One region of the Brenneria sp. L4-2C genome, then DNA from elsewhere that is predicted to be linked to it. Evidence: predicted binding sites of a transcription regulator. Region 1 holds the regulator's gene; each other region holds the start of a gene.
The links. Region 1 encodes PurR, which represses purine synthesis genes. Its sites were predicted from a motif close to CANGCAAACGTTTGCNTG; they were not measured.
Positions count from the first base shown of each region.

Region 1 (8,104 bases):
GAATTCGGATAGTCCGCCCCAACCGCAGCCAATGTCCAATAGCTTCATTCCTGGTTGCAACTGGAGTTTTTCGCAGATCATTTGCAGCTTGTCTTCCTGCGCCTGCTCCAGAGTGGTCGCCTGTTTCCAGTAGCCGCAGGAGTATTGCATGTAAGGATCCAGCATCAGCGAAAACAGGTCGTTGCCCAAATCGTAGTGCTCTTTGCCGACAATCCAGGCGCGTCTTTTGGATTGCAGATTGATCAGTCTTGCGGCGGCAACGCGCAAAATGTCTTTCATATGATGGGGGACTTTTTTATCCAGACCGGCGCGTAATATGCGGTGAAAGAACATATCCAGCCGTTCGCATTCCCACCATCCGTCCATGTAGCTTTCACCCAATCCTAATGAGCCTTCACGCAACACGCGTTTGAAAAAATCGGGATTTTTAATCTTTATATCAAAAGGGCGGGAGCCGTTGATTTTGATATCGGCCATGTCCAGCATTTCACGCACAATTTGAAACCAGGAGTTGCCATGGCTCTCCAGTCCTTCTACATCCTCTATACACGATGAACTCATAATTTCTCCCTACCTTGCCGCTCACGGTGAAAACTGCAAGGAAAGCATAGACAATTTTTTACCCATTATCGGCATCGGTGGGTATCACCCATCGTCTACCCTCTGAATAACAAGAGGAAAATGAAGAGAAAAAGCCGGTACGCAAATACGTAGAGGCACTCATCCTTAAAATAAACGCGCACATCCAATATGCGCTCACACTATATAAGGATAGTGAATAAAGAGATTAATATGGTTGTTGTCGTCGAATTGCTGATCAGTTTAGGACTGCTTCAGCCAGGGTACAAGCATAAATTGGCTGAAGCAGCGTAGCGGCTAGAGGGTATAGCGGCAGATAAATGCGTGGGTGCTCAGGAATAACGCCGGTAATCGCGGAATGGGCCATCGGCGACGGAACGACGTTCTATCAGCGAAGGATGAACCTCAATAACCTGGGCGTCTTCGCGCTTACTGGTAATTCGGTCCAAAAGCATCGATAAGGCCGATTGTCCCAACCGTTCTTTCGGCTGGTGGATGGTGGTCAGCGCCGGGGTGAAAAAACGGGCATGACGAACATTGTCGTAGCCAATGACCGAGATATCCTGGGGAACGTGTAGCCCCAGTTCGTCCGCCGCGCAGATAGCGCCCATGGCCATAATATCCCCGCCGCAGAAAACCGCCGTGGGACGATGTTTCTGCGCCAGAATCTGGTGCATCGCCTTATAGCCGGATTCGGGTTCAAAGTCGCCCCGTACGATCCATTCATCGTGAATCTGAATATCGGCGTCGTGCAGCGCTTTTAAAAAGCCAAGATAGCGTCCGCTGCCGGTATTGCGCTCAAGAATGCCATGAATGGCGCCGATTTCCCGGTGACCGCGTTCGATAAGATAACGGCCCGCCATATAACCGCCTTCAAACGCGTTATCAATAATGGTGTCGGTAAAATCGCTGTGAGCCTGTCCCCAATCCATCACCACCATCGGAATACTGCGATAGTCTTCCAGCATGGCAAGGAGTTCGGGCGGATATTCCGCGCACATCACCAGCAATCCGTCGACGCGCTTTTGCGCCAGCATGGAAAGGTAGGCGCGCTGTTTATCGATGTCGTTATGCGAATTACACAAAATCATCGTATAGCCTTTGGCGTAGCAACCGTTTTCAACGGCTTCAATGATTTCCGCAAAGTAGGGCGCTTCGCTGGAGGTCGCCAACAGACCGATAGTCCTTGTATTATTCACTTTAAGACTGCGGGCCACGGCGCTGGGCGAATAGTGTAATTCTTTGATGGCGGCCCTGACGGCGGCTTTGGTTTCTTCGGCGACGAAACGTGTTTTATTTATCACATGCGATACGGTTGTGGTCGAAACGCCTGCGCGCTTTGCCACATCTTTGATCGTTGCCATGTAAAAGTGACTCCTAACCGACTCATTACAGTCGTATATATATTGTTAATCGTTTGCCTGCGTTTAACGTTCTCTTTCCAGATAAAAAAACAGAATTTTAGAAGGAGAATGCCGAATGTTATACCTGAAGGGGCAAGGCGGACTTTCTCGACCAATACGCGGCGTGTCGTCAAACAGCGAATTTTGTCCGATTTGACAGAAAAGTGAAAGCAGTAATTTATATTATTAGTGATACGCCGCCCTCAGTTTTTTCGGGCAAACCCGGCAACAGCGGCTATTGTTATACAAGATGCCGCTTTAGCCCGATGTTGAATGCAAGGCGCTAAAGAGGGTCAATATTTTCTTCTGATAATTCTTATACGCAAAGGAGATACCGATGGATGCCGACCTGAAGATTTCGCTGCTGGCCACCGTTGGGGCGCTGTTGCTGGTTGTCGTATTCAGTTTTGCCGCCGTATTGAATTAATTGAAACCAAGCGTTCGTTTTCGCCATCCGATCGGGCGCGTTTTCAACGGAAAACGCGCCCGATTTCCTTCTGATCGTTTCGTCGTTGCGGCTTAGCGAATGGTTTGCGGGGTGACGACGCGACGCGCGCCGACATAATGATCCTGCCAGTAATCTTCGCTCAGTTTGCTGATGCGAATATCTGAACCGGTACGCGGCGACTGAATGAATTTCCCGTTACCCACATACACGCCGACATGGTCGGCCGCGCCGCGGTTATTGATACGGAAGAAAACCAAATCGCCGCTTTCCAGTTCGCTTTTCTTGATCGGGGCCGCGTCGCGCAAATGATACATCTCATTGGCGGTGCGGGGGATGGGGATTTTTACCACGTCCTTGTAGGCATAATAAACCAATCCGCTACAGTCGAATCCGGTAAAGGGCGATGCGCCGCCCCAATGATAGGGTTTACCCACTTGATCCATCAGCTTATTCATCGCGGTCAATTTGGCATGCTGGTAACGTTTCTTGTGCGCTTCGCTCAGCGTTAACGCTTTTTCCGTTCCGTCGCCATTTACACCAACTTTTACCTTGGCGCGCGAGGAGGCATAGCGGGCTTCATTTGCCAAATGCAATTTTTTGAGATTTTTCCTGACTAACGCCGGCGTGTCGCTTTTCGTGCGCGATGGGGTCGGCGCCTGTTTGTGCCTGGCGAGGTGGATGACTTTAACTTTTTTCGTGGCGGCGTTTGTTTTGCCGCTATCCGTTTTGGTTTTTTTTACTTTTGCCGCGCCGGACGCTTTCTGGTTATTTTTCTTCGCCTGCGGATTTTTTTTGTGATCGTCCTCAATGTTTACGTTGGCCTTTCGTGACGGTAAATTCGGCGTATGCGGCGCCGCCTGGGCGATATTCAGGAATAGGTTACTGAAAAACAGGATAAAAAGGGTAATAAACAAGCGCATGATAGCCGTGGTCGTTCATCGTTATTAACTCACTGAGTGCGCACAGTATTCCCGAAAACCACATGATAAAAAAGTGGGCGCGGCCTCTTTATTCGAACAGAATAGTGAAAAAAAGTTAATGGGGGTTTTTGTCCTGCTCGATTTGTCATCGATTTCTACTGTGAGTTTCATCATTTGTCGGTTGTGATAGGGTAAAGGCATACCCACACAAAAAATGGCGTTTTTTTGTGGTCGCCGCCATCGGTACAATATCATTGAGTGGATGGCGCTGTAGTGGCTCATCTGATAGATGCTCGTGGTTAATGAACATGACGTTAGCCATCCTAAAGGTTTAAGGAAGCAAGAGAATGACGACAACGACAATTGAAAAAATTCAGCGCCAGATCGCTGAAAACCCGATCCTGCTGTATATGAAAGGTTCACCTAAATTGCCTAGCTGCGGATTTTCCGCTCAGGCGGTACAGGCGTTGTCTGCTTGTGGCGAACGTTTTGCCTATGTCGATATCCTACAGAATCCGGATATCCGCGCCGAACTGCCGAAATATGCCAACTGGCCGACATTCCCCCAACTGTGGGTCGACGGCGAATTGGTCGGCGGCTGTGATATCGTTATTGAAATGTATCAGCGTGGCGAATTGCAGCAGTTGATCAAAGAAACGGCGGATAAATACAAATCCCAGCAGGAAGGGCAGGAATAATCCGACGCGTAGCGGATAACCGTTTTCTGCAAGAGAAATAAAGAGGGTGGCGAAAGTCACCCTTTTTTTGCGCGTTCGGCTTAGTCTGCGGTGGACGTTTTCTCTAATTGATTTTCATTAAAAACGATAGGCCAGCCGCCCATGCGTTTCCAACGGTTGACCAGCTCACAAAAAAGCAGCGCCGTCTGGTTGGTATCGTAAAGCGCGGAGTGCGCCTGACTGGAGTCAAAATCGATGCCCGCGGTGATACAGGCTTTGGCCAGCACGGTTTGGCCCAATACCAGACCACTCAGCGCGGCGGTATCGAAAGTAGCGAAAGGATGGAAAGGATTGCGCTTCAGGCTGCAACGTTCGGCTGCGGCCATCATAAAGCTGTGATCAAACGTCGCGTTATGCGCCACGATGATGGCGCGGTTACATCCCTGATCTTTTAAGCCCTTGCGCACCACTTTGAAAATTTCATGCAGCGCTTCGTATTCGCTGACCGCGCCGCGCAGCGGATTGCTGGGGTCAATACCGTTAAACGCCAGCGCGGCGGGCTCCAATATGGCGCCTTCGAACGGCTCAATATGAAAATGTAGAGTTTCATCTGGCTGTAACCAACCATCAGCGTCCATTTTTAATGTTATTGCCGCAACTTCCAGTAAGGCATCGGTTTTAGCATTAAACCCGGCGGTCTCGACATCTATCACCACCGGATAAAACCCACGGAAACGACCACTCAGGGCGTTCAGGTCATTTTTATCAGCCATTAGTCTCTTAATCTTTAGCAAAATGCAGCGCGTATTATGGCAAATTTTGGCGGGAGATGCAGTAAGCGGAGAAAAGCCGCCGCTTCCCGCATCCGCGGTGAGAGGCGCCGCGGTGGAATCTCTCACCGTTTTTCTCCTGATCTTTGCGCTAACGGCATCAATCAGGCCGCCCGAAGCACATTAATGACCAAGCCCCTGACCGGACTGTGATTTTTCAATCAGTTCGATTTTATAACCATCCGGATCCTCAACGAATGCAATGATGGTGGTGCCGCCTTTTACCGGCCCTGCCTCGCGGGTCACGTTGCCGCCCGCCTGGCGAATGCTCTCGCAGGTTGCGGCGACATCCTCCACGGCCAGCGCGATATGGCCATAGGCGTTGCCTAAATCGTAACTCTCCACTCCCCAGTTATAAGTTAATTCTATGACGGCGCCTTCGCTTTCTTCGGTATAACCGACGAAAGCCAGCGTATATTTATATTCGGTATTTTCGCTGGTACGCAGCAGACGCATACCCAATACGTTGGTATAAAAATCGATAGAGCGTTGTAAATTACCAACACGCAGCATGGTGTGAAGTAAGCGCATAATTTCAATTTCCTCATTGGCTACTGTGGTTGACTGCAAACCGGGTGAAAAAATCTGTCAGAATGTAATTATAACGTTGCGCTTATAGCGAGTCCAAGTTATTGGCCGCGCGGTCACGCCAGTAGGTTTTGATGCCGAATGGGTGTAAACATGAGCGAATTTGACCCCAGTGGATTAAAAATAGACAAATCTATAAGGAGACATTAGCGGATAGCGCAGGAGAATCATCTGAAATTACAAAGATTAGCTGATATTTTTGTCGTTCGCTTTAGCAAAGGCTTGCCAGCGGGGAAGAACAAGGCTTCAATAAACAGAGCTAGACGGAGGTACAGTGCCTGAGCAACTTGAACTCTTTGCTGTTCCTAACCCATGTCGTGGCGTTTGTCAGGCTGACGATCGCGGCTTTTGCCGTGGTTGTTTTCGCAGCCGAAACGAGCGCTTTACCTGGGGGCAAATGAGCGATGCGCAGAAACAGGATGTCCTGCGCTTGTGCAGGCAAAGAATGAGGCGTCAGCAGCGTATGGAGAAGACAACGCAGCCGGTAGAACCTCAACAGCCGACTTTATTTTAACGTTGGCTGAATAAAATAAGTATTAAGATCATTTTTAAAAGAATTTAATTTGGTAGAATCCTTTTTTTCAAAATAATAAAAGACACTTTTCTATTTTTTATAAATCAGAATTGATTGCAATCCAGGGATATAACTTAGCATGCTAATTATAAGGAGAGTTTATGGAATTGCCATTAGGATCTGATTTAGCTCGTCTAGTGCGCGTGTGGCGTGCCTTGATTGATCATCGGTTAAAACCACTGGAATTGACGCAGACGCATTGGGTGACTCTACACTACATCTATCATCTCCCGCCGGGACAATCACAGATTCAGCTGGCTAAAGCTATAGGGATCGAGCAGCCGTCATTAGTCCGAACATTGGATCAACTGGAAGATAAGGGATTGATTACCAGGCACATATGCTCACACGACAGGCGCGCAAAGCGCATCGTGCTTACCGATGCGGCAGAGCCGATAATGAAAGCGGTCAATGGCGTAATTAACCATACGCGCAACGAAATTCTATTCGGCATTACGCCAGAGCAGGTCGATGAATTAGCTTTGCTGATCTCACGCCTGGAGCACAATATACTGGCATTACATGAGAGCCAGACGACAGAGAGTCAACCTTGACGGCGACCTGGGTCGCGTTGAGGCAAAATAATAAATCCCAGTATTATTATTCAGTTGATGGCTGATGGCTATTGGGGAAGAGGTCTGATTATTGATAGTAATCACCACCGCGCGGGTGGTGATTATTATTACGTATCAGCGTGGGGAGACCGTAATGCTGCGGCCGTTGTTCGCCATCGCCACACGTTGGCCGGCGCTGAATTTCGTGTCGCCTTGTTTTTGCACGACCATGATGGTGGTGCCGTCATCCCGGCGAATTTCCAGCTCAACACCCTGAGTCCGATTTAGCGCGCCCGTCGCGCTTTGACCCGCGACGCCGCCCGCAACGGCGCCCGCCGCCGTCGCCAGTCCGCGACCGCTGCCCCCGCCGATGGTATTACCCAGGAATCCCCCCAGAACCGCGCCGCCCAGCGCGCCAATCACGTTGGAATCCTCACCCGCCTGAATCTGTACCGGACGCGTTGAAACAATCGTACCGTAGGTAACGGTCTGGACCTGTTTGGCTTCGGAGGCACTGTAAACATCTCCTGAAAGCGTACTGGTATTGGCGCAGCCAGCCAGTGTGACACCCGCTAGCGTAACCACAAGCAAACGCTTCATCATAATTAACACTCCTGTAATGGCGATATGTCGGGTTGGTTCACCCTCGGCCGACGAATATATACCTATAAAGTATGGTCTGGCTTGACGTTCCATTCCACTCTTTTTACTCTTTTTTGCAGAATATAATAGTGTTCTTACATAGACCATAAACAGAGAAGCGGATTTGTTTAAATCGCAACCACGGGTCATATTTTAACAAAATGACAACCGCGATAACAAAACACAAAAAATATAATATTTCAGTGCCTTAAAATGCTATTTTGATTTTGGTCGGCTTTTCAGGTGACCGTATTATTTATCCCTCAGCGGAAAAGGTCGTGAGATGAGATCAGGCAGATACATTGGCGTAATGTCAGGCACCAGCCTCGACGGTATTGATGTGGTGATGGCGGCGATTGATGATCATACGGTTGCGCAGCAGGCCAGCTACAGTCACCCGATACCGCAAGCAATCAAACAGGCCGTACTGGGCATGTGCCAGGGACAGAAGGTCACGCTGTCCGCATTCGGGCGTTTAGATACGCAATTGGGCATACTGTTCGCGCAAGCGGTTCTGGCGTTGCTGAAAGAAACGGGACTGAGCGCGCGCGATATCACGGCGATCGGCTGCCACGGGCAGACCGTCTGGCATGAGCCGAATGGCGAGGCGCCTTGTACGCTACAGATTGGCGATAACAATCGTGTTGCGGCGATGACCGGGATTACCACCGTGGGGGATTTTCGCCGCCGCGATCTGGCTTATGGCGGGCAGGGCGCGCCTTTGGTGCCGGCATTTCACCATGCGTTATTGCTGCATCCGGTTGAGCGGCGCATCGTGCTTAACATCGGCGGCATCGCCAATTTGTCGCTGTTGGTGCCGGGCGTCGTGCCGCGCGGCTATGATACCGGACCAGGCAACATGTTATCTGACGCCTGGATTTGGCGTCAT
Region 1 covers NZ_JBEIAC010000001.1:14,668-22,771, forward strand. The annotation lists gene cfa (cyclopropane fatty acyl phospholipid synthase) at 1-561, opposite strand, end outside; gene purR (HTH-type transcriptional repressor PurR) at 912-1,943, opposite strand; gene cydH (cytochrome bd-I oxidase subunit CydH) at 2,320-2,409, shown strand; gene ABRZ26_RS00115 (C40 family peptidase) at 2,502-3,350, opposite strand; gene ABRZ26_RS00120 (Grx4 family monothiol glutaredoxin) at 3,698-4,048, shown strand; gene rnt (ribonuclease T) at 4,129-4,800, opposite strand; gene gloA (lactoylglutathione lyase) at 4,981-5,388, opposite strand; gene ABRZ26_RS00135 (DUF1289 domain-containing protein) at 5,720-5,959, shown strand; gene slyA (transcriptional regulator SlyA) at 6,121-6,573, shown strand; gene ABRZ26_RS00145 (outer membrane lipoprotein) at 6,709-7,176, opposite strand; gene anmK (anhydro-N-acetylmuramic acid kinase) at 7,499-8,104, shown strand, end outside.

Region 2 (8,104 bases), on a different contig from region 1:
TTTCGCTCTGCTGACCTCCAAAGCCAAGGTCGATCTGTATGAAAATGCGCCGGCCGATGCGCAGAGCACTGAACTACCCGGATTGAAAATTGCCTTAAGCAAGGCGGAAGGACATAAGTGTCCGCGGTGCTGGCATTATGAGTCAGATATCGGTACTGACACCGATCATCCCGACATTTGTGGTCGCTGCGCGACCAACGTCGGCGGCAAAGGCGAAGAGCGTAAATTTGTCTGATGAATAAATCGATCTGTTCGAGTGGGTTGCGCTGGCTGTGGCTGGCGCTGTTGGTTCTGGTTGTCGACCTGGGCAGCAAACAGTGGATTTTATCGAACTTTGCGCTGGGAGAGACGCAGCCGCTGATTCCGTATCTGAATCTGCACTATGCCCGTAATTACGGCGCGGCGTTCAGTTTTCTGGCGGACAAGGGCGGTTGGCAGCGCTGGTTTTTCGCCGGCATCGCCATCGCCATCGTTATCGCCCTGCTGGTGATGATGTATCGCGGCAGCGCGCGCCATAAGCTCAATAACATCGCCTATGCGCTGATTATCGGCGGCGCACTGGGCAACCTGTTTGACCGGATGTGGCATGGTTTTGTCGTCGATTTTATCGACTTCTATGTCGGCAACTGGCATTTCGCCACCTTCAATCTGGCGGACAGCGCAATCTGTATTGGTGCTGCGCTCATCGTGCTGGAAGGTTTTGTCAATAAGCATGATGATTCGGCTAAGCAAAAGGGTCACTGATGTCTGAGACTGTACAGAGCAACAGCGCCGTGCTGGTGCATTTCACCCTGACCCTGGAAAACGGTACGGTGGCGGAATCCACCCGTGAAAGCGGTAAGCCCGCGTTGTTCCGTCTGGGGGATGACAGTTTGTCCGCAGAGCTGGAACAACATCTGCAAGGCTTGAAGCGCGGCGAGCAACGGCGATTCACCTTGCCGCCGGAATCGGCTTTTGGCCCGGTAAACCCTGATATGATCCAGTTTTTCCTGCGTCGCGATTTTGCCGAAACGGGAATACCGGACGTGGGAACGATTATGTTGTTCAGCGGCGTCGGCGGGAATGATATGCCGGGTATTATCCGTGATGTGACGGAAGAGTCCGTTACGGTGGATTTTAACCACCCGCTGGCCGGCCAATCTATTACGTTCGATCTGGAAGTGTTGGATATTGATCCATCTCGGCAGGAGGTTCCGCATGCAGATCTTGCTGGCTAACCCGCGCGGCTTTTGTGCCGGGGTTGATCGTGCCATCAGTATTGTTGAACGGGCGCTGGAGATATTCGGCACGCCGATTTATGTGCGCCATGAAGTGGTGCATAACCGCTATGTCGTCAACGGACTCCGTGAACGTGGCGCGATATTTATTGAACAGATAGATGAAGTGCCGGACGGATCGATTTTGATTTTCTCCGCGCACGGCGTATCTCAGGCCGTGCGCAATGAGGCTAAAAGTCGGGATTTGACGGTCTTTGATGCGACCTGTCCGTTGGTGACGAAAGTGCATATGGAAGTGGCGCGAGCGAGCCGGAAAGGGGTGGAGGCTATCCTGATCGGCCATGCCGGACACCCGGAAGTGGAAGGCACGATGGGGCAGTACAGCAATGCCGAGGGCGGTATGTACCTGGTGGAGTCGCCGGATGACGTGTGGCGGTTGCAGGTAAAGGATGAAAACAACCTGTGTTTCATGACGCAAACCACGCTGTCGGTGGATGATACTTCTGCAGTAATCGACGCGCTGCGTGAGCGCTTCCCGCGTATTATCGGCCCGCGGAAAGACGATATCTGTTATGCCACCACCAATCGTCAGGAAGCGGTGCGCAACCTGGCCGCCATGGCTGACGTGGTGCTGGTGGTGGGGTCAAAGAACTCGTCTAACTCCAATCGGTTGGCGGAGCTGGCGCAGCGCGCCGGTAAAGCCGCTTATCTGATCGATACCGCGGAAGATATTCAGGAAGACTGGCTGGCGGGTATCGGTCATGTCGGCGTGACGGCCGGCGCATCGGCGCCGGATATTCTGGTGCAGCAGGTGCTCAGTCGTTTACAGGCGCTGGGCGGACAGGTGACGGTTGAAATTCAGGGGCGGGAAGAAAATATCGTTTTTGAAGTCCCGAAAGAGCTTCGCGTTGAGGTGAAGCAAATCGATTAAGTTTATTGCGGCGGAGAAACGGTCTTCTCCGCCGTTTTTTTGCTGACGGACGCCTGGCGCGTCTCTTCCCCCCGTCTGAATCGCCCTCATCGCCGATTGATAATACGCCGATAAAAATGCATGTTTATGCGTTATTGCCGGTGAGATTTTCGTTTGGGCGAACGGTTATGACGGTTTTTACTGATATAATTTTCCCACTGACATAAATTTCTAATCCGCTTATAAATGCGCTGGCGGTAGAGCTTCACGCCCGTTAACCTACTGTGCATGTCATAGCGGAAATAGCAGAGAGAGATAAAAATGAAGGATTCAACGATCCGTATCGCGGTTGCCGGCGCCGGCGGCCGCATGGGACGTCAGCTGATTCAAGCGGTTGCGCAAATTGAAGGCGCCGTACTGGGCGCGGCGTTGGAACGCCAGGGTTCGTCGCTGCTGGGCGCTGATGCCGGCGAACTGGCGGGGCTGGGCAAATCCGGCGTGACGGTGAGCGATAGCCTGGATGCCGTTCGTGATGAATTTGACGTGCTTATCGATTTTACCCGTCCTGAAGGTACCCTGACTCACCTGGCATTTTGCCGTCAGCACCGCAAATCCCTGGTCATCGGCACCACCGGCTTTGATGATCAGGGAAAGGCCGCGATTCGCGACGCCGCACAAGATATCGGTATTGTTTTCGCCGCGAATTTCAGCGTCGGTGTGAATGTCATGCTGAAACTGTTGGAGAAAGCCGCCAAAGTCATGGGGGATTACACCGATATCGAAATTATCGAGGCTCACCATCGCCATAAAGTGGATGCGCCTTCAGGAACGGCGCTGGCGATGGGCGAAGCAATCGCCGGCGCGCTGGGGCGGGACCTGAAAACCTGCGCCGTTTACGCGCGGGAAGGGCATACCGGAGAGCGCGATCCGCAAAGCATTGGTTTTGCGACCGTGCGGGCCGGTGATATCGTCGGCGAACATACCGCCATGTTTGCGGATATCGGCGAGCGGGTAGAGATTACCCACAAGGCTTCCAGCCGCATGACCTTTGCAAATGGCGCGGTTCGTGCTGCAATATGGTTGAAGGATAAGAAAAGCGGCCTTTTTGATATGAAAGATGTGCTCGGATTGGAAGATTTATAAAAAAATATTTTTTTAATGTATTGATACAAGTAGCGATTATATGTCTCTACTTGTATTTTTTTATTTTATCGTTGTTTTTTTGTTTAGTCTGTTATTTTTGTGTGTTTTCTTGTTTTTTCAGGCCGATTGCGCGCACGGAAAGCATGAAATTGTCCGTGTTGGTTGATTGTTGCGCTTTTTTTCAGTCACATGAGTTGGCAACCGTTTTCTTTCCCTAGTTAACATCCCTTTTTAAGGGCGAGGGAGAGGTTTTAAGGTGTAAAGCAGTAAAAGAAGAGAAAAAGTGCGGTTGAAGTGGACAATTCAGCCGGCCGTCATTAAAATGCGCCCAATTTGCCAAAAATTTACCTTGAAGGTGGTTTTTGCGTTGATTTAGATCGATTAATCTGAATTAATATGCAAATAACATGATTTTTTATTCCTTGGAGGGTGTTTTGATTAAGTCAGCGCTATTGGTTCTGGAAGACGGAACCCAATTCCATGGTCGGGCCATCGGGGCTGAAGGGACGGCAGTGGGGGAAGTGGTCTTCAATACGTCGATGACCGGATATCAAGAAATCCTTACTGATCCATCCTATTCCCGCCAGATCGTCACTCTCACTTATCCCCATATCGGTAATGTCGGCGCCAACAAAACCGATGAAGAATCTCCATCCATCCAGGCTCAAGGTCTGGTAATCCGCGACCTGCCGTTGATCGCCAGCAACTACCGCAGTGAAGAAAGCCTGTCGGAGTACCTGAAGCGCAATAACGTTGTCGCCATCGCCGATATCGATACCCGCAAACTGACCCGCCTGCTGCGGGAGAAAGGCGCTCAGAACGGCTGCATCATCGCGGGCGACGAGCCGAATGCCGAGCTCGCGCTGGAAAAAGCGCAGGCTTTCCCTGGGCTGAAGGGGATGGATCTGGCGAAAGAGGTCACGACAACGGAGAGCTATCGCTGGTTGCAGGGGAGCTGGACATTGGAAGGCGATTTGCCCGCCGATACGCAGGAAAGCGAACTGCCGTACCATGTGGTGGCCTACGACTATGGCGTCAAGCGCAACATTCTGCGCCTGTTGGTGGACAGAGGCTGCCGACTGACGGTGGTGCCGGCGCAGACCCCGGCGGAGGAAGTGTTGAAACTGGATCCGGACGGCATCTTCCTGTCGAACGGTCCGGGCGACCCGCAGCCTTGCGACTACGCCATTCGGGCGATTAAAGCCTTTCTGGACACCGATATCCCGGTATTCGGCATCTGCCTCGGCCACCAGTTGCTGGCGCTGGCGAGCGGGGCGAAGACGGTCAAAATGAAGCTTGGCCACCACGGCGGCAATCATCCGGTAAAAGATCTGGATAATAATCGCGTGATGATCACCGCTCAGAACCACGGTTTTGCGGTGGATGAAAACGATCTGCCCGCCACTCTGCGGGTGACGCACAAATCGCTGTTCGACCACACGGTGCAGGGGATTCACCGCACCGACAAAGCGGCGTTCAGTTTTCAGGGACACCCGGAAGCCAGCCCCGGCCCGCACGATGCGGCGCCGTTTTTCGACCACTTTATTGAATTGATCAAGACTTACCGTTCTTCAGCGAAATAATCAGGAGCGAGAAAATGCCAAAACGTACAGATATTAAAAGCATCCTGATTCTGGGCGCCGGCCCGATTGTTATCGGCCAGGCCTGTGAGTTTGACTACTCCGGCGCGCAGGCGTGCAAAGCGCTGCGCGAAGAGGGGTACCGCGTCATTCTGGTGAACTCGAACCCGGCCACCATCATGACCGACCCGGAAATGGCCGACGCCACCTATATCGAGCCGATTCATTGGGAAGTGGTGCGCAAAATAATCGAAAAAGAGCGTCCGGATGCGGTATTGCCGACCATGGGCGGTCAGACGGCGTTGAACTGCGCGCTGGAGCTGGAGCGTCAGGGCGTGCTGGCTGAATTCGGCGTCACCATGATCGGCGCCACCGCCGACGCCATTGATAAGGCCGAAGATCGCCGCCGCTTTGACGTGGCGATGAAGAAAATCGGTCTGGATACCGCGCGTTCCGGCATCGCGCATAATATGGAAGAGGCGCTGGCCGTCGCCGCCGATGTCGGTTTCCCCTGTATTATCCGTCCGTCCTTTACCATGGGCGGCACCGGCGGCGGGATTGCCTATAACCGCGAAGAGTTTGAAGAAATCTGCGAGCGCGGTCTGGATCTCTCTCCCACCAAAGAGCTGCTGATTGACGAATCGCTGATTGGCTGGAAAGAGTATGAAATGGAAGTGGTGCGCGATAAAAGCGACAACTGCATCATCGTCTGCTCGATAGAAAACTTTGACGCCATGGGGATCCACACCGGTGATTCGATAACCGTCGCGCCGGCGCAAACCCTGACCGATAAAGAGTACCAAATCATGCGTAACGCCTCGATGGCGGTACTGCGTGAAATCGGCGTGGAAACCGGCGGTTCGAACGTGCAGTTCGCGGTAAACCCGAAAAATGGCCGTCTGATCGTTATCGAGATGAACCCGCGCGTTTCCCGTTCTTCCGCGCTGGCGTCCAAAGCGACCGGTTTCCCGATTGCGAAAATCGCCGCCAAACTGGCCGTCGGCTATACGCTGGATGAACTGATGAACGACATTACCGGCGGACGTACGCCGGCATCGTTCGAGCCTTCCATTGATTATGTCGTCACGAAGATCCCGCGTTTTAACTTTGAAAAATTTGCGGGCGCCAATAACCGTTTGACCACGCAGATGAAATCCGTAGGCGAAGTGATGGCGATCGGCCGTACGCAGCAGGAGTCGCTACAGAAAGCGCTGCGCGGTCTGGAAGTCGGCGCGACCGGGTTCGATCCGCAGGTGGATCTGGACGATCCGCAGGCATTGACCACAATCCGCCGCGAACTGAAAGATGCGGGCGCCGATCGGGTTTGGTATATCGCCGATGCGTTTCGCGCCGGCATGTCCGTCGACGGCGTCTTTAATCTGACCAACATCGACCGCTGGTTCCTGGTGCAAATTGAAGAGCTGGTGCGTCTGGAAGAACAGGTGGCGGAAAAAGGCGTGACCGCGCTGGATGCGGCGTTCCTGCGTCTGCTCAAGCGCAAGGGTTTTGCCGATGCGCGTCTGGCGACGTTGGCCGGCGTGGCGGAAAGCGAAATCCGCAAACTGCGCGATAAGTTCGACCTGCACCCGGTTTACAAGCGCGTAGATACCTGCGCGGCGGAATTCGCCACCGACACCGCCTATATGTACTCCACCTATGAGGATGAGTGCGAAGCCAACCCGAATCAGGATCGGGATAAAATCATGGTGCTGGGCGGCGGGCCAAACCGTATCGGTCAGGGCATCGAGTTCGACTACTGCTGCGTTCATGCCTCGCTGGCGCTGCGCGAAGACGGTTATGAAACCATCATGGTGAACTGCAACCCTGAAACCGTTTCGACCGACTATGACACCTCCGACCGTTTGTACTTTGAACCGGTTACGCTGGAAGACGTGCTGGAAATCGTGCGTATCGAGCAGCCGAAGGGCGTTATCGTGCAATACGGCGGGCAGACGCCGCTGAAGCTGGCGCGTGCGCTGGAAGCGGCCGGGGTGCCGGTCATCGGCACCAGCCCGGATGCCATTGACCGCGCGGAAGACCGCGAACGTTTCCAGCAGGCGGTTAACCGTCTGGGACTGAAGCAACCGGCCAACGCCACCGTGACGGCGATCGAGCAGGCGGTGGAAAAAGCGCGCGACATCGGCTATCCGCTGGTGGTGCGTCCTTCCTATGTGCTCGGCGGCCGGGCGATGGAAATCGTCTACGACGAGATTGACCTGCGTCGTTACTTCCAGAATGCCGTCGTGGTTTCCAACGACGCGCCGGTGCTGCTGGACCATTTCCTCGACGATGCCATTGAAGTCGACGTTGATGCCATCTGCGATGGCGAGCGGGTGCTGATTGGCGGCATCATGGAACACATCGAGCAGGCCGGCGTTCACTCCGGCGACTCGGCCTGTTCTTTGCCGGCCTATACGCTGAGCAAAGAGATTCAGGACGTGATGCGCCGGCAGGTAGAGAAGCTGGCGTTTGAGCTGTGCGTTCGCGGTCTGATGAACGTGCAGTTCGCGGTGAAGAGCAATGAAGTCTACCTGATTGAGGTCAACCCGCGTGCGGCGCGTACCGTGCCGTTCGTCTCCAAAGCGACCGGCGTACCGCTGGCGAAAGTGGCTGCCCGCGTGATGGTGGGGCAATCGCTGGAGCAGCAGGGGGTGACGCAGGAAGTGATCCCGCCCTACTATTCGGTGAAAGAAGTCGTGCTGCCGTTCAACAAGTTCCCCGGCGTCGACCCGATTCTGGGGCCGGAAATGCGTTCAACCGGTGAAGTGATGGGCGTGGGCCGGACTTTTGCCGAGGCGTTCTCCAAAGCGATGCTGGGCAGTAATTCACAGATGAAGAAATCCGGCCGGGCGCTGTTGTCGGTGCGTGAAGGCGATAAGGCCCGCGTGGTGGACTTGGCGGCCAAGTTGCTGAAACATGGCTTTGAGCTGGATGCGACGCACGGCACGGCTATCGAGCTGGGCGAGGCGGGAATCAATCCGCGTCTGGTGAACAAGGTGCATGAAGGGCGTCCGCACATTCAGGATCGTATCAAAAACGGCGAGTATACCTATATTGTCAACACCACGGCGGGGCGTCAGGCGATTGAGGACTCCAAGCTGATCCGCCGTAGCGCATTGCAATACAAGGTGCATTACGATACGACCATGAACGGCGGGTTCGCCACGGCGATGTCGTTAAATGCCGATCCGACGGAAAAAGTCACCTCGGTGCAGGAGATGCACGCCTTGATTAAAGGCCGTTGATCGTACGGC
Region 2 covers NZ_JBEIAC010000008.1:127,035-135,138, reverse strand. The annotation lists gene ileS (isoleucine--tRNA ligase) at 1-235, shown strand, start outside; gene lspA (signal peptidase II) at 235-744, shown strand; gene fkpB (FKBP-type peptidyl-prolyl cis-trans isomerase) at 744-1,217, shown strand; gene ispH (4-hydroxy-3-methylbut-2-enyl diphosphate reductase) at 1,198-2,148, shown strand; gene dapB (4-hydroxy-tetrahydrodipicolinate reductase) at 2,449-3,270, shown strand; gene carA (glutamine-hydrolyzing carbamoyl-phosphate synthase small subunit) at 3,705-4,853, shown strand; gene carB (carbamoyl-phosphate synthase large subunit) at 4,868-8,095, shown strand.
Region 2: the regulator PurR is predicted to act here: its motif matches at 3,465-3,482, upstream of carA (glutamine-hydrolyzing carbamoyl-phosphate synthase small subunit).

Region 3 (8,104 bases), on a different contig from region 1:
AATACCAGGGAGTCCCTGTCGTGCCAAAGGCAATCTTTCAGCAGGATAATATCAACCGGGGCGATGCTTTCCCGACCGCTGAAAAACGCGCAGGCCTGGAGTAAACGCAGCGCTTTTTTCCAGCGTCGATCAGAGATATAAGGCGCCTGCTCCGTGGCATCAAGCTTCTGGCGTAATTGATAAATCAGTTCAAAGCAGTTTTCCGGCAAGGCGACATGGTCAATTTCCTTCTGCCACTGCTGGTATTCTTCATCCGTGACGCTGACGGACGGGCTGACCGGGTTTTCATGCGCGCCGCCGTTATTCACCAACAGGGCGCGGAAATTATGTTTCTCCTGGACGCGATCCAGCCACAGGCGAATAAGCATCCTGTCATATAAGGCTTCCAGACTGCCGTCAGCTTCGGGTAATTCATTGGACGCGGTAACCAACAGACGCATTGGTATCGGGTCTTCGCTATTGCCGTTACGGAAACGACGCTCGTTAATGGCGGTCAGCAAGGTGTTCAAGATGGCGGGACCCGCTTTCCAGATCTCATCCAGAAAGACAATCTCTGCTTCCGGCAGGTATCCCTCGGTTAATCGCTGGTAACGGCCTTCATCTTTCAATGCCTGAATAGACAAGGGGCCGAACACTTCTTCGGGCGTGGAAAAACGCGTCATCAGGTATTCAAACGCATTCGCATGGCGAAAGGCGAATTTTAGACGCCGGGCGATCATGCTTTTGGCGATGCCCGGCGGCCCCAGCAAAAAAACGCTTTCTCCGCTGAGCGCGGCCAGCAGACACAGGCGAATGGCATGTTGCCGTTCATACAGGCCATGCTCTAGCGCGTTGCTGAGGCGTGAAATTCTTTCAGCCAAAGTGGCGGATTGAACCATAATTAATCGATTGTTCCCAAGGTTTTGTTGGCGTAAAAACAATACTAATAATAAACGGAAGATCACAGAATTTTGTTAGCGGAAAGAGACTGATTATTGACACCTCTGGGCTGGTTAATCAATAAACGACCTTTTTCAGGATGTTTCTTAAACAATATAAAAATGGGATTTTGCTGCTATTTGTGCATACTGTGCGTTTTTGGGCGAGCCTGATGCAGCAAAACTGTATTCGCTAACGGATTGATAAAAGAAGATAAGTTTTATGAGCTCAGAACATAAACGTTCGCTGCCGGCGGTTACGCTGGCTGCGATAGGGGTGGTTTATGGCGATATCGGGACCAGTCCTCTTTATACGCTCAGGGAGTGCTTATCCGGGCAGTTTGGTTTTGGTGTTGAACCGGACGCCGTCTTTGGCTTTCTTTCCTTGATATTTTGGTTGTTGATCATTGTTGTTTCCCTCAAGTATCTGACCTATGTCATGCGAGCCGATAATGCCGGCGAAGGCGGAATACTCACCCTGATGTCGCTGGCCGGGCGAAACACCTCCTATCGAATCACCTCGGTGCTGGTGATTATGGGACTGATTGGCGGCAGTTTCTTCTACGGCGAGGTGGTGATCACCCCGGCAATATCGGTGATGTCCGCAATAGAAGGGATCGAGATCGCCGCGCCGTCGATGGAACACTATATCGTTCCGGTATCCATCGTTGTTCTGACTTTGCTTTTTATTATTCAAAAGCATGGCACCGGCAGCGTCGGCAAGCTGTTTGCGCCGGTAATGATGATCTGGTTTCTTACGCTGGCGGTTTTGGGCGTACGCAGCATCATGGATAACCCGCAGGTATTGCATGCGCTGAACCCCCTGTGGGCCATTCACTTCTTTATTGAATATAAAATGGTGGCGTTTTTTGCACTGGGGGCGGTGGTGTTGGCCATTACCGGCGTAGAGGCGCTCTATGCGGACATGGGGCATTTCGGTAAATTCCCCATCCGTCTGGCCTGGTTTACCGTTGTCCTTCCCTCGCTGGTGCTGAATTATTTCGGTCAGGGCGCCTTATTGCTTAAAAACCCGGAAGCGATAAAAAACCCCTTCTTTCTGTTGGCGCCCAACTGGGCCTTGATTCCCTTATTGGTTCTGGCGACCCTGGCGACGATTATCGCCTCTCAGGCGGTCATTTCAGGCGTATTTTCACTGACTCGTCAGGCGGTGCGCCTGGGGTATCTTCCGCCCATGCGCATTGTTCATACTTCCGACATGGAGTCCGGACAGATTTATATCCCGGCGATTAACTGGCTGTTATACGTTGCCGTCGTGATCGTGATTATCAGCTTCGAGCATTCGAGCAATCTGGCGGCGGCGTATGGCATCGCGGTAACCGGCACCATGGTGCTGACCAGTATCCTGTCCTGCACCGTGGCAATACATAACTGGCACTGGCATCGCTATCTGGTATGGGTATTGCTGATTGGATTACTGCTTATTGATGTACCGATGTTTTTGGCCAACGTGATGAAAATTTTCTCCGGCGGCTGGCTGCCGCTGACGCTGGGGATGGTGATGTTCATCATCATGACGACCTGGAAAAGCGAGCGTTTCAGACTATTGCGTCGCCTGAATGAACATGGCAATTCACTGGATGCCATGATCGCTTCGCTGGAGAAAAGTCCCCCGTTGAAAGTGCCGGGTACGGCGGTTTATCTGTCGCGCGCCACGCACGTCATTCCGTTTGCGTTGCTGCATAATCTTAAACATAACAAGATATTGCATGAGCGGGTGGTACTGCTGACCATGAAAACCGAAGATGCGCCTTATGTGCTGAATGCGCGTCGGGTTGCGGTGGAGCAGCTTTCGCCGACATTCTGGCGCGTTGTCGCCAACTATGGCTGGCGCGAAACGCCGAACGTGGAAGAGGTGTTTCATCGCTGTTGGCTGGATGGATTAACCTGCGAAATGCTGGAAACCTCATTTTTTATGTCCAACGAGTCGCTGACGATGGGGAAACGTCCCTGGTATCTGCGATTACGCGGCAAGCTGTTTATGATGCTTAGCCGTAATGCGCTGCGAGCGGCCGATCAATTCGAAATTCCGCCTAACCGGCTGATTGAACTGGGTATTCAGGTGGAAATTTAGCCTGATTCATTGCGGCGATGTCGGGAAAACGGGGGCGGGAACGTCCATCCCCGTGTTGCCCGGCTTTTACCAGCTCACCGACGCCGTCAGGCCGCCTTGCGGGCGGTTGATCAGATGAACCTGCATGCCATGCAGACGGGCGATATTTTTTACAATGGATAATCCCAAACCGCTGCCGGACTTCTCCTGTCCCGGAGGACGAAAAAAGCGCTCGCCGACCCGCGCCAATATCGCATCGTCGATGCCTGGCCCCTCATCGTTAACCAGAATACTTTGCGTCGTGAGCGTCAGCGTTACCGTTCCGCCCTGGTGGCTGTAGCGAATGGCGTTATCAAGCAGATTGCGGATCAGCAGCGTCAACAGCAGCGGGTGTCCCTGGCGGATAATAGACGCTTTCGGGACTTCCAGCTTCAGTTCAATGCCTGCCGCTTGCGCTTTATGGTAATGGTCGATAACCATTTGTTGCAGCAACGCCTGAAGTTCCACCGGCTGCTGCCCATCGGCGAACGATTCCGAGTCAAGCCGCGACAGCGTTAACAACTGATCCACCAGCCGCGTGGCGCGATCGATTCCCTCGTCCAGATTATTCAGCGCATGGCGACGCACGGGTTCGTCATCGTGCGCCAACTGCGCCAATTCCGTCTGTACCTTCAGCGCGGCCAGCGGGCTGCGTAATTCATGCGCGGCGTCCGCGGTAAAGCGGCGCTCGCGCAGCAGCATCTCGCCGATGCGCACGAACAGGCTATTCAGTTCATTCACCAGCGGGCGCACTTCCTGCGGAACGGCATGGGTATCCAGCGGAGCGTCATCTTCCGGCGGACGCCGGCGAAGCTGCGTGGCAAGGCGTTTTAGCGGCGACAGTTCGCGGGAAACCAGCCAGAACATCAACAGCAACATAACCGGCAGGGCAAACAGCCAGGGCAGGAGGTTGGTCTTGACGAGCCCCAGCGCCATATCCTGACGGTACTCCCACTCCTGGCCGACCACCACCACATAACGATTATCCGCCGTCGCCAGCCATACCATGCGCCAGCGGTCGTTATCATCGCGCAGCTTGCCGTTGGTGAAGCCGTTTTGCGTGTAGTCGAAGATAAAATCTTTGCCGTTCTCGCCGTCATTCAGCGCCATTCGCCCGTCGCGGGTAAAAATGGCGAAAGCCAGCGCGTCGTCCTCCTGTTCCCCGCGCCTTTCGCGCGCCAGACTCTTGGTTTTCGGCAGGGCGGGAGAATCCACCACGATTTCATCCGGATGCATGGTAGCCAGCCGCTTGGCGAACAGCATCTGCTGGGTATCGAACAGCTCGTTGATATGCTCGCGGGTTTGATGCCACGACAGGATCCCGGCGGCGCCCCAGCAAAGCAGCGTCAGCAGGACAAAACCGGCGATCAGGCGTAAACGCAGGCTGAGGCGCGTCATGGCGCCGCCCCCAGAATATAGCCGACGCCGTGTACCGTGCGGATAAATTCGCCGCCCAGTTTTTTGCGCAGGTGGTGAATATGCACTTCCACGGCGTTGCTGGAAACGTCGTCGTCCCATCCGTAGAGCTTTTCTTCCAACTGCGAACGAGTCAGCACCCGTTGGGGATTCATTAAGAACAGCTCAAGCAGCGCCAGCTCGCGGGATTTAAGCGCCACCGGTTGATTATTGCAGGTAACGGTGCGGGAACCCGGTTCAAGGGATACCGCGCCGTGGGTCAGCGTGGGCTGTAATTGACCGTGCCGGCGGCGGATTAACGCCTGCAAGCGCGCGGCGACCTCCGCCAGGGCAAAAGGCTTGCACAGATAGTCGTCGGCGCCCGATTGCAGGCCGGTAACGCGCTGTTCCAGCGCGTCCCGCGCGGTGAGGATCAATACCGGCTCATCGTGTCCGGACTGACGCCACTGGCGCAGGATATCCAGCCCGTCTATTTCCGGCAGACTCAAATCAAGGATCACCGCGTCATAGGGCGCGGCTTGCAGCGCGCTCCGTCCGGCGTTGCCCTGCATAAACCAGTCGACGCTAAAGCCCAGCTTAATCAGTCCGGCCTTGATGCCGTCGCCAATCAGACGATCGTCTTCTATCAACAGTATTCTCATCACCGCCCACCCTATTTGCATAGGGTGATGTTATACGGTTTAACGCGCCGGATTGACAACCGAAAAAGCCATAAACGGGCGGCGATCCACAGGATTGATAAATATAAGAGAAACTGAACTATCCTTAAGATTCTGTTAAGAACATTTTGTTTTACTCGTCGCGTCAGACAAACAACGCGCAGTTTTACTGCACGACGACAAGCGAGAAATGAGGAAACGATACTATGAAAAAGACAGCCGCTGTATTCGCTATCGCTGCGTTATGTTCCGCGCCGGTTTTCGCCGCCCAGAGCGGCGGCGGATTTCTGGATCCGAATGCTAAAACGGCGCAACATCAGCCTGCCCAGGGCGGGTTTTCAGGCCCTAACGGCAGTGTAACCACGGTCGCGAAAGCGAAAGATCTGAAAGACGACAGCTGGGTGACGTTGCGAGGCAACATCGAGCAGCGCGTCGGCGATGAGGATTATCTGTTCCGCGATGATACCGGCACCATCACGGTTGAAATCGATGATAAATACTGGAACGGACAAACCATCACGCCGCAGGACAAGGTTGAACTGCAAGGCGAGCTCGATAAGGGCTTCAATTCGGCCGAGCTGGATGTCAAACAGGTAAAGAAAATTCAGTAAGCGAACGCTGATGCCCATCGTTTAAGGATCGGAAGACTGGGGATGGGCTCCCTTATCCCCAGTTTTCCGTGATATTTAGCCAAGCCTTTTCATTTGATGTAACCCTCCGCCATTCGCCGTTTTACCATTCCGCTAACGAAACGTTTCGATAACGATCACATTTTTGTTATTTCCTCTTTGCCTTCCTTGAGGCTCTCTTCCTAAAATAACCATCAGCGAAACGTTTCGCTGTGGAGTGAAAAATGAAAAAAGCCGTATTGCTGAATGCTGATATTTCTTCCGTAATTTCCCGTTTGGGACATACCGATCGGGTTGTTATTTGTGATGCGGGCTTGCCGATTCCTGATACGACAGTTCGTGTCGATCTGGCGTTGACGCACAACGTTCCCGCGTTTTTGCAGGTCGTGGCGGTCGTCACCAGCGAGATGCAGGTTGAGGCCGCGATTCTTGCAAAAGAGATGGTCGAAAAAAATCCGCGACTCCACAACGCGTTACTTGAACAGTTAAAACAACTTGAGCGACACCAGGGAAACTTAATTGAATTGCATTATGTCAGCCATGAAGATTTTAAAATCCAAAGCGGAAAAAGTCGGGCCGTCATTCGCAGCGGGGAATGTTCCCCCTATGCCAATGTCATCCTTTGCGCCGGCGTAACGTTCTGAGGCTTCAATGCAACCTTTATTGCAACTTCAAGGCATTAACAAATCGTTTCCCGGCGTTAAGGCGCTTTCCGGCGCGGCATTAAACGTCTATCCGGGGAAGGTGATGGCGCTGGTGGGAGAAAATGGCGCCGGCAAGTCCACCATGATGAAAGTGCTGACCGGTATCTACAGCAAAGATGCCGGCAGCGTACATTTTCTGGGAAAGGAAGTGGACTTCAACGGCCCCAGGTCTTCGCAGGAAGCCGGGATTGGCATTATTCATCAGGAACTTAACCTGATTCCTCAGCTTACTATCGCGGAAAACATTTTCCTCGGCCGTGAATTTACCAACCGCTTTGGCCGCATTGACTGGAAAAAGATGTACCAGGAAGCGGATAAACTTCTCAAACGCCTGAATCTGCGTTACGACAGTCGACGCGCCGTGGGCGACCTGTCCATTGGCGATCAGCAAATGGTGGAGATCGCCAAGGTGCTGAGCTTTGAATCGAAAGTCATCATTATGGATGAGCCTACCGATGCCCTGACCGATACCGAAACCGCGTCGTTATTCAGCGTAATTAAAGAGCTACAGGCTCAGGGGCGCGGCATTGTTTATATTTCCCATCGTCTGAAAGAAATTTTCGAAATATGCGACGACGTCACCGTATTCCGCGACGGTCAGTTTATCGGTGAACGTCCGGTCGGCGAGTTGCAGGAAGAACGGCTCATCGAAATGATGGTGGGACGCAAGCTTGAAGAACAATACCCTCGACTGAATCAGGCGCCGGGAGCGGTTCGCCTGCTGGTGAAAAACCTTTCCGGGCCGGGCGTCGATGATGTCAGCTTTAGCGTGCGCAAAGGCGAAATTCTTGGCGTGGCGGGCTTAATGGGCGCCGGGCGCACCGAATTAATGAAGCTTCTCTATGGCGCGCTGCCGCGCACCGGCGGCTATGTAGAGCTGGATGGCCGGGAAGTGGCGGCCCGTACGCCGCAGGATGGCCTGGCGAACGGCATTGTTTATATTTCCGAAGACCGAAAACGTGACGGGCTGATATTAGGCATGTCGGTTAAAGAGAACATGTCGTTAACCGCGTTGCGTTATTTCAGTCGTCGCGGCGGACAAATCAAACATCCCGAAGAGCAACTGGCCGTCAGCGATTTTATCCGCTTATTCAATATTAAAACGCCGTCAATGGAGCAGCCTATCGGGCTGCTGTCCGGCGGCAATCAGCAAAAAGTCGCCATCGCTCGCGGTTTAATGACTCGTCCGAATGTGTTGATCCTGGATGAGCCGACGCGCGGGGTCGATGTGGGGGCGAAGAAAGAGATCTATCAATTAATCAATCAGTTCAAACAAGAAGGACTGAGCATCATTTTGGTGTCGTCCGAAATGCCCGAAGTATTGGGGATGAGCGACCGCGTTATTGTCATGCATGAAGGTCGTTTAAGCGGCGAGTTTTCGACAGAGCAGGCAACCCAGGAAGCGCTGATGGCCGCGGCCGTTGGTAAGCGATACGGCGTAGAGCAGGAGTAAGTCAGATATGAGTACCCAATCCATCACGGCAAAACGCTGGTTCAGCAAAGAGTGGCTGTTAGAGCAAAAATCGCTGATTGCTTTGCTGATCCTTATTGCCGTGGTTTCCGCCATGAGCCCTAATTTTTTCACCCTGAACAATTTGTTCAATATTCTCCAGCAAACCTCGGTGAATGCCATTATGGCGGTGGGAATGACGCTGGTTATTCTCACCTC
Region 3 covers NZ_JBEIAC010000022.1:4,190-12,293, reverse strand. The annotation lists gene ravA (ATPase RavA) at 1-878, opposite strand, end outside; gene kup (low affinity potassium transporter Kup) at 1,141-3,009, shown strand; gene qseC (quorum sensing histidine kinase QseC) at 3,076-4,425, opposite strand; gene qseB (quorum sensing response regulator transcription factor QseB) at 4,422-5,084, opposite strand; gene ABRZ26_RS21470 (YgiW/YdeI family stress tolerance OB fold protein) at 5,309-5,713, shown strand; gene rbsD (D-ribose pyranase) at 5,956-6,375, shown strand; gene rbsA (ribose ABC transporter ATP-binding protein RbsA) at 6,383-7,888, shown strand; gene rbsC (ribose ABC transporter permease) at 7,896-8,104, shown strand, end outside.
Region 3: the regulator PurR is predicted to act here: its motif matches at 5,927-5,944, upstream of rbsD (D-ribose pyranase).

Region 4 (8,104 bases), on a different contig from region 1:
GCGTGAAATTGTCCGGCGTTTTCGCACGGAAACGATACCGGTCTGGGATGCGGGCTTGGTGGTGGTTTATTTTCTGATTGCCGACACTATCGAACATCATCGCCTGTTGTCTTTTCTGTTTTTGTATGACGTGCAATACAAGGATTTGATGGAAGAACTCTATGAGTTGCCTTTCATGTTTTCGCTGTTTTTCGTCGCCTTCTACCTCCAGAAAAGGGAAAAGCGGGTTTCCTCCGTCTGCTATTCCTGATCGTAATCTCAGCCTGTCTGTGTCCGCATGTCCGAGGTCGCCGAACGATATTAATATCGCTAATGTACAATTAGAAACTTCCATTTCCATTAATGACCAAGCGTCCATAAACTGCCGCTCATCTTAATAAGCCTGTTTTCTGAGAGGTGGGTATGTGGGCGGTGTATTTACAGGGTTTTATCCTGGGCGCGGCGATGATCTTACCGCTGGGGCCGCAAAATGCCTTTGTGATGAATCAGGGCATTCGGCGTCAATATCACCTGACGATCGCGCTGTTGTGCGCGCTGAGCGACATGGTGTTGATTTGCGCCGGGATCTTCGGCGGCAGCACGTTGCTTAGCCAGTCCTCATTGCTGCTGGGGCTGGTGACCTGGAGCGGCGTGGCTTTCCTGCTGTGGTATGGCTGGGGGGCGTTTAAGACGGTATTCAGTAAAGATTTGACCATGGTCAGGACCGAGGTGCTGAAGCAGAGTCGCTGGCGCATTATTGTCACGATGCTGGCGGTTACCTGGCTTAATCCGCACGTCTATCTGGATACCTTCGTCGTGCTGGGCAGTCTGGGGAGTCAATTCGCCGATCGGGGACGCGGTTGGTTTGCGTTGGGGTCGATCACCGCATCGTTTTTATGGTTCTTCGCCCTGGCGTCGCTGGCCGCCTGGCTATCGCCGTGGTTGAATACGCCGCGCGCGCAACGGGTGATTAACCTGTTTGTCGGTACGGTGATGTGGGGGATTGCGCTACAGCTGGCTCGTCATGGCTGGCAATAAATGACATTGCTTTACACAGGTTTCGGAAATTCACCTATATTTTGTTGTGTTGGCAATACGTTATGTTACCCGGCATGGCCGATACGGGCAACGAAGCGGCAGTAGGGCGGTCTGCGACCGTCTCAGCGACAAAACATACATAAAGGAGTCATTGTGAAGCTAAGAGTCCTCACATTAGCGGCGCTGGTGGGGTTAAGTACCTTACCGATGCTCGGACAGGCGGCGGAATTACCGGATGGTCCGCATATCGTGACCTCGGGTACCGCCAGCGTTGACGCCTCGCCTGATATGGCGCGTTTGGCGATTGAAGTCAGCGTCTCTTCCAAAGATGCGGCCGACGCGAAAAAACAGGTTGATGCCCGCGTCGCCCAATATTTTGATTTTCTGAGTAAAAATGGGATTGAGAAAAAAGATATCAATGCGGCTAACTTACGCACTCAGCCTGAATATGATTACCTGAAAACCGGCGGATCGGTGCTGAAAGGGTATCGAGCCGTGCGTCAGGTTGAAGTGACGCTCCGCCAGTTGGATAAGCTCAATGAGTTGCTTGACGGGGCGCTGAAGTCAGGATTGAATGAGATTCGCACCGTTGACCTGGGCGTCGCCAACCCCGAGGTCTACCGTGACAAGGTTCGGCAAAAAGCGATTGAGCAGGCAACCAGTCAGGCTCAATCTCTGGCGAAGGGTTTCAACTCCACCCTGGGGCCTATTTACAGCATTCGTTATCACGTCACCAACTACCAGCCGGTACCCATGGCCCGGATGTTTAAAACGGCTGACGTAGCGGTGCAAAGTGAAGCCGCTCAGACTTATGAGCAGCAAACCATTCACTTTGACGACCAGGTCGATGTGGTGTTCGAACTGCGACACAATCCCTGATTAGGACTGCCGAAGTACCTGATGCCCGTACGCCAACAGGGCATCAGTCACCTTTCTCATCATGCGGCTTTCCGGCGCGAAACGGTGCCAATACAGCATCCGGCGCTGAAACAGTCCCGGCGTCAGATCAATCAACTCATTGCTGGCTAACTCTCTCTCGATTTGCAGATGCGGGATCATGCAACAGGTGGTTCCCTGTCGGGCCAACTGCACGAAGGCTTCCGACGAGTTCACGATGTGACACGGCACGCTGCCGGGCGATAAATCGAAGTTCTGCTGCAAGAAAGCCTGATGCATATCATCGAGATGATCGAACGCCACGGCGGGGGCGCGAAGAAGGGCGGAACGCGTCACGCCGTTGGGGAAATAGCGGGCCGCAAAGGCCGGTGAAGCAACGAACAGGTAGTCCAGCGCCCCCAGTTTATCAACCAGACAACTCGGCAACGGCTGAGGCTGGATACTCACGGCTCCCACGACTTCGCCGCGGCGCAATCTTTCCTGCGTCCGGGTTTCGTCTTCCACCTGTAGATTCAGGCGGATGGGCGAATCCGCCAGCACCGGTTGCAGGGCCGGCAGCAGCCAGGTCGCCAGGCTGTCGGCGTTAACCGCCAATGAAAGCAGCAGTGGAATATCGCTGCTGCTTTCATTGCCTAACCACTCCTCTTCCATCAGTTCAACCTGATGTAATAACGCCAGCAGTTTTTGGCCTTGCTCGGTGGGGCGGGGCGGGATTGTTCTGACTAATAATGGCTGACCGAACAGGTTTTCCAACTGTTTGATGCGCTGGGATACGGCTGATTGAGTAATGCATAATTTCTGCGCTGCGCGTTCAAAGCCCCGCTCACGGATTACGGCATCCAGAGCCTGAAGCGTTCGATAGTCCGGGCGTTTCATGAAAGTAAAAATCCTCTGAATGAAGTCAGTTTTTTTCACTATGCCACATTTTTTTGCTTTACCATGCAGAAATCTTATTTCCCGATTTTTTGTGCATGGCGGCGAGCGGCGGCAGGCCGCCAGCGGCTCGGCTTCCGGCGGATTGTCCGGTCGTCGGCGGAGCGCGCAAGGCGGCGCTCGACTGCGGTCCGGCTGCATCTTGGCGCCTATTGGGTATATAATGCCCTCCACATTTTTCGTATTTTCGTCTCTACGGGCCTGAAACAGACTATGACACAAGATGAACTGAAAAAAGCCGTTGGCTGGGCGGCGCTTGATTATGTTCGCCCTGACACTATTGTTGGCGTCGGAACGGGCTCGACAGCCGCTCATTTTATCGATGCGCTGGGGTCGATAAAACATCAGATTCAGGGCGCGGTATCCAGTTCCGACGCCTCGACGGCGAAACTGAAAAGCCTGGGTATCCCGGTTTTTGACTGCAACGAAGTCGATTCACTGGATGTTTACGTTGACGGCGCCGATGAAATCAACGGTCATATGCAAATGATAAAGGGCGGCGGCGCCGCGCTGACCCGTGAGAAAATCATTGCCGCCATCGCCCGCCGGTTTATCTGCATTGTTGATGCGTCAAAACAGGTCGATATTTTGGGTCGGTTTCCTCTGCCGGTTGAGGTTATCCCGATGGCCAGGTCTTACGTTGCCCGCGAGCTGGCGAAAATGGGCGGACAGCCGGAATATCGGCAGGGCGTGATAACCGATAACGGCAACATTATTCTTGATGTCCACAACCTGAATATCATGGATGCGATAGCCATGGAGAATCATATCAATGGTATTGCCGGCGTGGTGACCGTGGGTCTGTTCGCCAACCGTGGGGCGGATGTCGCGCTGGTGGGTACGGCTGAAGGCGTGAAGACGATTAAGTAACCTTTGTCATCGCCTGTGGCGCGGGCGGACGGCTGCGACTGAAAAATTTTTATATAAAAAAGACTGTTACGGCTAACGGCTCATTTTTGGTACTTAATATCACTTTTTCTTATTTTATTTGTCGTCAATATGGCGATGACGCTATTTAGCAACATTTTTTGCCAGGAATTTTAAGTGCAGATTCAATATGCGATGTCGATGAGGCAATCGTTTGTATTGCTGACTGCGTAATTTTTGTTATGTTGGACAGCGGCTGTTTAGCAAACTGCCGCATCTGAAGTCTGAAAATAAGGTCGGGAAATGGCAAAGGTATCATTAGAAAAAGATAAAATTAAGTTTCTGTTGGTCGAGGGTGTGCATCAGAGCGCGTTGGATAATCTGCGTGCCGCTGGCTACACCAATATTGAATACCATAAAGGCGCATTGGATCCGGAAGCGTTAAAAGCCTCCATCCGGGATGCGCATTTCGTTGGTATCCGTTCTCGTACGCACCTGACGGAAGAAGTTTTTGCCGCCGCTGAAAAATTGATTGCGGTCGGCTGTTTTTGTATCGGTACGAATCAGGTTGAATTACCGTCCGCGACAAAACGCGGTATCCCGGTATTCAATGCGCCGTTTTCCAATACGCGTTCCGTAGCCGAAATGGTGCTCGGTGAAATGCTGCTTATGCTGCGCGGTATTCCGGCTGCGAATGCCAAAGCGCACCGCGGCGTCTGGAACAAACTGGCGGTGGGTTCTTTTGAAGCCCGCGGCAAGAAGCTGGGTATCATCGGCTATGGTCATATCGGTACCCAGTTGGGTATTCTGGCTGAAAGCGTAGGGATGCATGTTTACTTCTACGATATCGAAAGTAAGTTGCCGCTGGGGAATGCTCAGCAGGTTCGCCATCTTTCAGATTTGTTGAACATGAGCGACGTGGTCAGTCTGCATGTGCCGGAAACCGACAGTACCCAGAATATGATGGGCGCTGAAGAAATGGCGCTGATGAAGCCGGGCTCTATTCTGATTAACGCCTCTCGCGGTACGGTGGTTGATATTCCCGCGCTGTGCGATGCATTGTCCAGCAAGCATATCGTCGGCGCGGCGATCGACGTTTTCCCCAAAGAGCCCGCGTCCAATGGCGAGCCTTTCCAGTCGCCGCTATGCGAATTCGACAATGTGCTTCTGACGCCGCATATCGGTGGTTCAACGCAAGAAGCGCAGGAAAACATCGGTGATGAAGTCGCCGGAAAACTGGCTAAATACTCGGATAACGGTTCAACGCTGTCTGCGGTCAACTTCCCTGAAGTTTCTCTGCCGACTCATAGCGAACGTGCCAGCCGCCTGCTGCACATTCATGAAAACCGCCCGGGCATTATCACCAAGATTAACCAGATCTTTGCTGAGCAGGGCATTAACATCGCCGCCCAGTATCTGCAAACGACGCCGGAAATCGGCTATGTGGTGATCGACGTTGAAACCGACGGCGCGCATACGGCGCTGCAACTGATGAAGGCGATCCCCGGCACAATCCGTGCCCGTCTGTTGTACTAAGTTGTCATCCAGCCCCGTCAGGGGCTGGCGTTTTCTTTCCGGTCAGAAGGCAATAACCACCTTGCCGCGCATATGGCCTCCCAGCACTTTATCATGCGCCTGTCGCAGCGTTTCGACGCTGAGTCCGTGCAAGGTTTCGCTTAACGTTCCCGGTAATTTTCCCGCGTCGACCAACTGCGCGACCTCATGCAGAATTTTTCCCTGCCGGCCGATGTCAGGAGTAGAGAACATGCTGCGGGTAAACATAAACTCCCAGTGCAGAGCCGCGCTTTTGAGCTTCAGGTCATTTTGATCGAGCGGATGTTGATTTTCCACGATAGTGCAAATATGCCCCAGCGGCGCGATCAGCTTGCCGATTGACGGCCAGTGTCCATCGGTATCATTCAGACAGAAAATATAATCCACCTGTTCGATGCCCTCTTTTCCAAGTTCCTCGACCAGATGCCGATAGTCGACGACCAGATGAGCGCCGCGTTGTCGGCACCATGCCGCCGAATCAGGCTGCGATGCGGTGGCGATAATTTTTACCGGACTGCGCAAGGCGGCAAGTGAAATCGCCAGCGAGCCTACGCCGCCGGCCCCGCCGATAATCAGCAACGTTTTCTCGCTATCGGCCTGCTGGATTTTCAAATGTTCAAATAATCCTTCCCAGGCGGTCAGCGCGGTAAGCGGCAACGCCGCCGCCGCCGGCCAGTCTAGCGATGCGGGTTTGCGCGCCGCGATGCGGGCATCGATCAACTGATGCGAACTGTTGCTGCCGGGGCGGGTGATATCGCCGGCGTACCACACTTCGTCGCCCACGTTGAAATCGCTGACGGCGCCGCCTGTTTTCAATACCACGCCGCTGGCGTCCCAACCCAGGATGCGCGGCGCGGTTAACCCGTTCTTGCGCAAACCAGCATGCACTTTGGTATCCACGGGATTAACGGAAACCGCCTTCACCGCCACCAGCAGATCGTGTTCGCCTGGTTCAGGGATGTCCTGGGTAATGGTGATAAAATTTTCCGGATGCTGGGGGTCGACAGCGATTGCATGAACACTCATGTGCGTTCCTCTCTATGTTTGCTGTAGATATTTTTCTTCATACACAGTGTAGATTGGCATCATCGGATTGATAAGATGGACAATCATGAATGTAGTGTTCGTCTATGGGTAACAATCATGTTTAAGCAGTTGCAGGATATGGCATTGTTTGCGCTGGTGGCTGAATGCGGCAGCTTTACGCTGGCCGCGAAGAAGGCCGGGTTGGCGAAGTCCAGCCTTAGCCTGCGAATCAGCCAGCTTGAACACCAATTAGGTATACGTTTGCTTAATCGAACGACGCGTCGGCTTAACCTGACGTTCGCCGGCGAACGTTATCTGATCCACTGTCGGGAAATACGGCTGGCCAGCGAACGGGCTGAACAGGCGATCCAACGTTTGCGCGATAATCCCAGCGGTCGTTTGCGCATCACCTGTCCGGCGGGATTTGGCTCGACATGGCTGGCGCGATTAACTACGGAGTTTCAGCAACGTTTTCCGGCGGTATCGCTGGAAATATCGATATCCGATGCCGTTATCGATCTGGTTCAGGATAGTTTTGACGTCGCATTGCGTACCGGGAAACCACAGGACTCGTCGTTGATTGGTCGAGCTTTAGGCTATACGCCCCGCTATTTACTGGCGTCGCCGGCCTATCTCGCGCAGTATCCGGCTTTGACGCATCCCCGGCAATTGCAGTCTCATCGTTGTATTACTCATCGGGCGTGGAGCGAATGGGCGCTGCATCGCGGTTCCGAATATTACCGCTGGCTGTTGCCTGAGGCGCATACCACGGACAATCTGTTATACGCCCGCGAGTGTGCTATTGCCGGCGCAGGCATTACCCTGTTGCCGGACTTTCTCTGTCAGGAAACCGACGTCTCAGCATCGCTGGTGCGGGTTTTGCCGGAGTGGCAGGCCGAAGCCAATGAACTTTATCTGGTTTATCCCAGCCGCAAGCTGAACTCGCCTGCGCTGGTCTGTTTTATTGATTTTGTCTTGCAGCACGGCGATCTGAAGCGCTATGCGCGGACGATGGACCTATAAGCGGCGAAAAAAAAGCCCGCTTTGCGGCGGGCCTGAGTTTGACGGCAACGCGTTATCGCTACCATCGTCATGCTGAATTACTTGGATATTTTCTTGTACTTGATGCGGTGCGGTTCAAGAGCGTCAGCGCCGAGAGTCCGTTTTTTGTACTCTTCGTATTCGGTGAAGTTACCTTCAAAGAATGCCACTTTGCCTTCATCCTGGTAATCCAGAATGTGGGTGGCGATGCGGTCGAGGAACCAGCGGTCATGGGAAATAACCATGGCGCAGCCGGGGAATTCCAGCAGGGCGTTTTCCAGCGCCCGCAGCGTTTCGATATCCAGATCGTTGGTCGGTTCGTCAAGCAGCAGGACGTTGCCGCCGACTTGCAGCAGTTTGGCCAGATGCAGACGGCCGCGCTCGCCGCCGGATAATTCGCCCACGCGTTTGCCCTGATCAACCCCTTTGAAGTTGAAACGGCCCACATAGGCGCGGCTCGGCATTTCGGTGTTGCCGATACGCATAATATCCTGTCCGCCGGAGACTTCTTCCCATACCGTTTTGCTGTTGTCCATGGCGTCGCGGAACTGATCGACCGAGGCCAGCTTCACGGTATCTCCCAGTGTGATGGTGCCGGCATCAGGCTGTTCCTGACCGGACATCATCCGGAACAGGGTTGATTTACCCGCGCCGTTCGGACCGATGATCCCGACGATCGCGCCTTTCGGCACCGAGAAGGACAATCCGTCGATCAGCTGACGTTCGCCATAGGATTTGCTCAGGCCGGCGACTTCAATCACTTTATCGC
Region 4 covers NZ_JBEIAC010000008.1:163,808-171,911, reverse strand. The annotation lists gene ABRZ26_RS13830 (hypothetical protein) at 1-250, shown strand, start outside; gene argO (arginine exporter ArgO) at 403-1,017, shown strand; gene ABRZ26_RS13820 (oxidative stress defense protein) at 1,171-1,896, shown strand; gene ABRZ26_RS13815 (LysR family transcriptional regulator ArgP) at 1,897-2,790, opposite strand; gene rpiA (ribose-5-phosphate isomerase RpiA) at 3,061-3,717, shown strand; gene serA (phosphoglycerate dehydrogenase) at 4,018-5,250, shown strand; gene ABRZ26_RS13800 (zinc-binding alcohol dehydrogenase family protein) at 5,293-6,294, opposite strand; gene ABRZ26_RS13795 (LysR family transcriptional regulator) at 6,412-7,317, shown strand; gene ettA (energy-dependent translational throttle protein EttA) at 7,395-8,104, opposite strand, start outside.
Region 4: the regulator PurR is predicted to act here: its motif matches at 3,918-3,935, upstream of serA (phosphoglycerate dehydrogenase).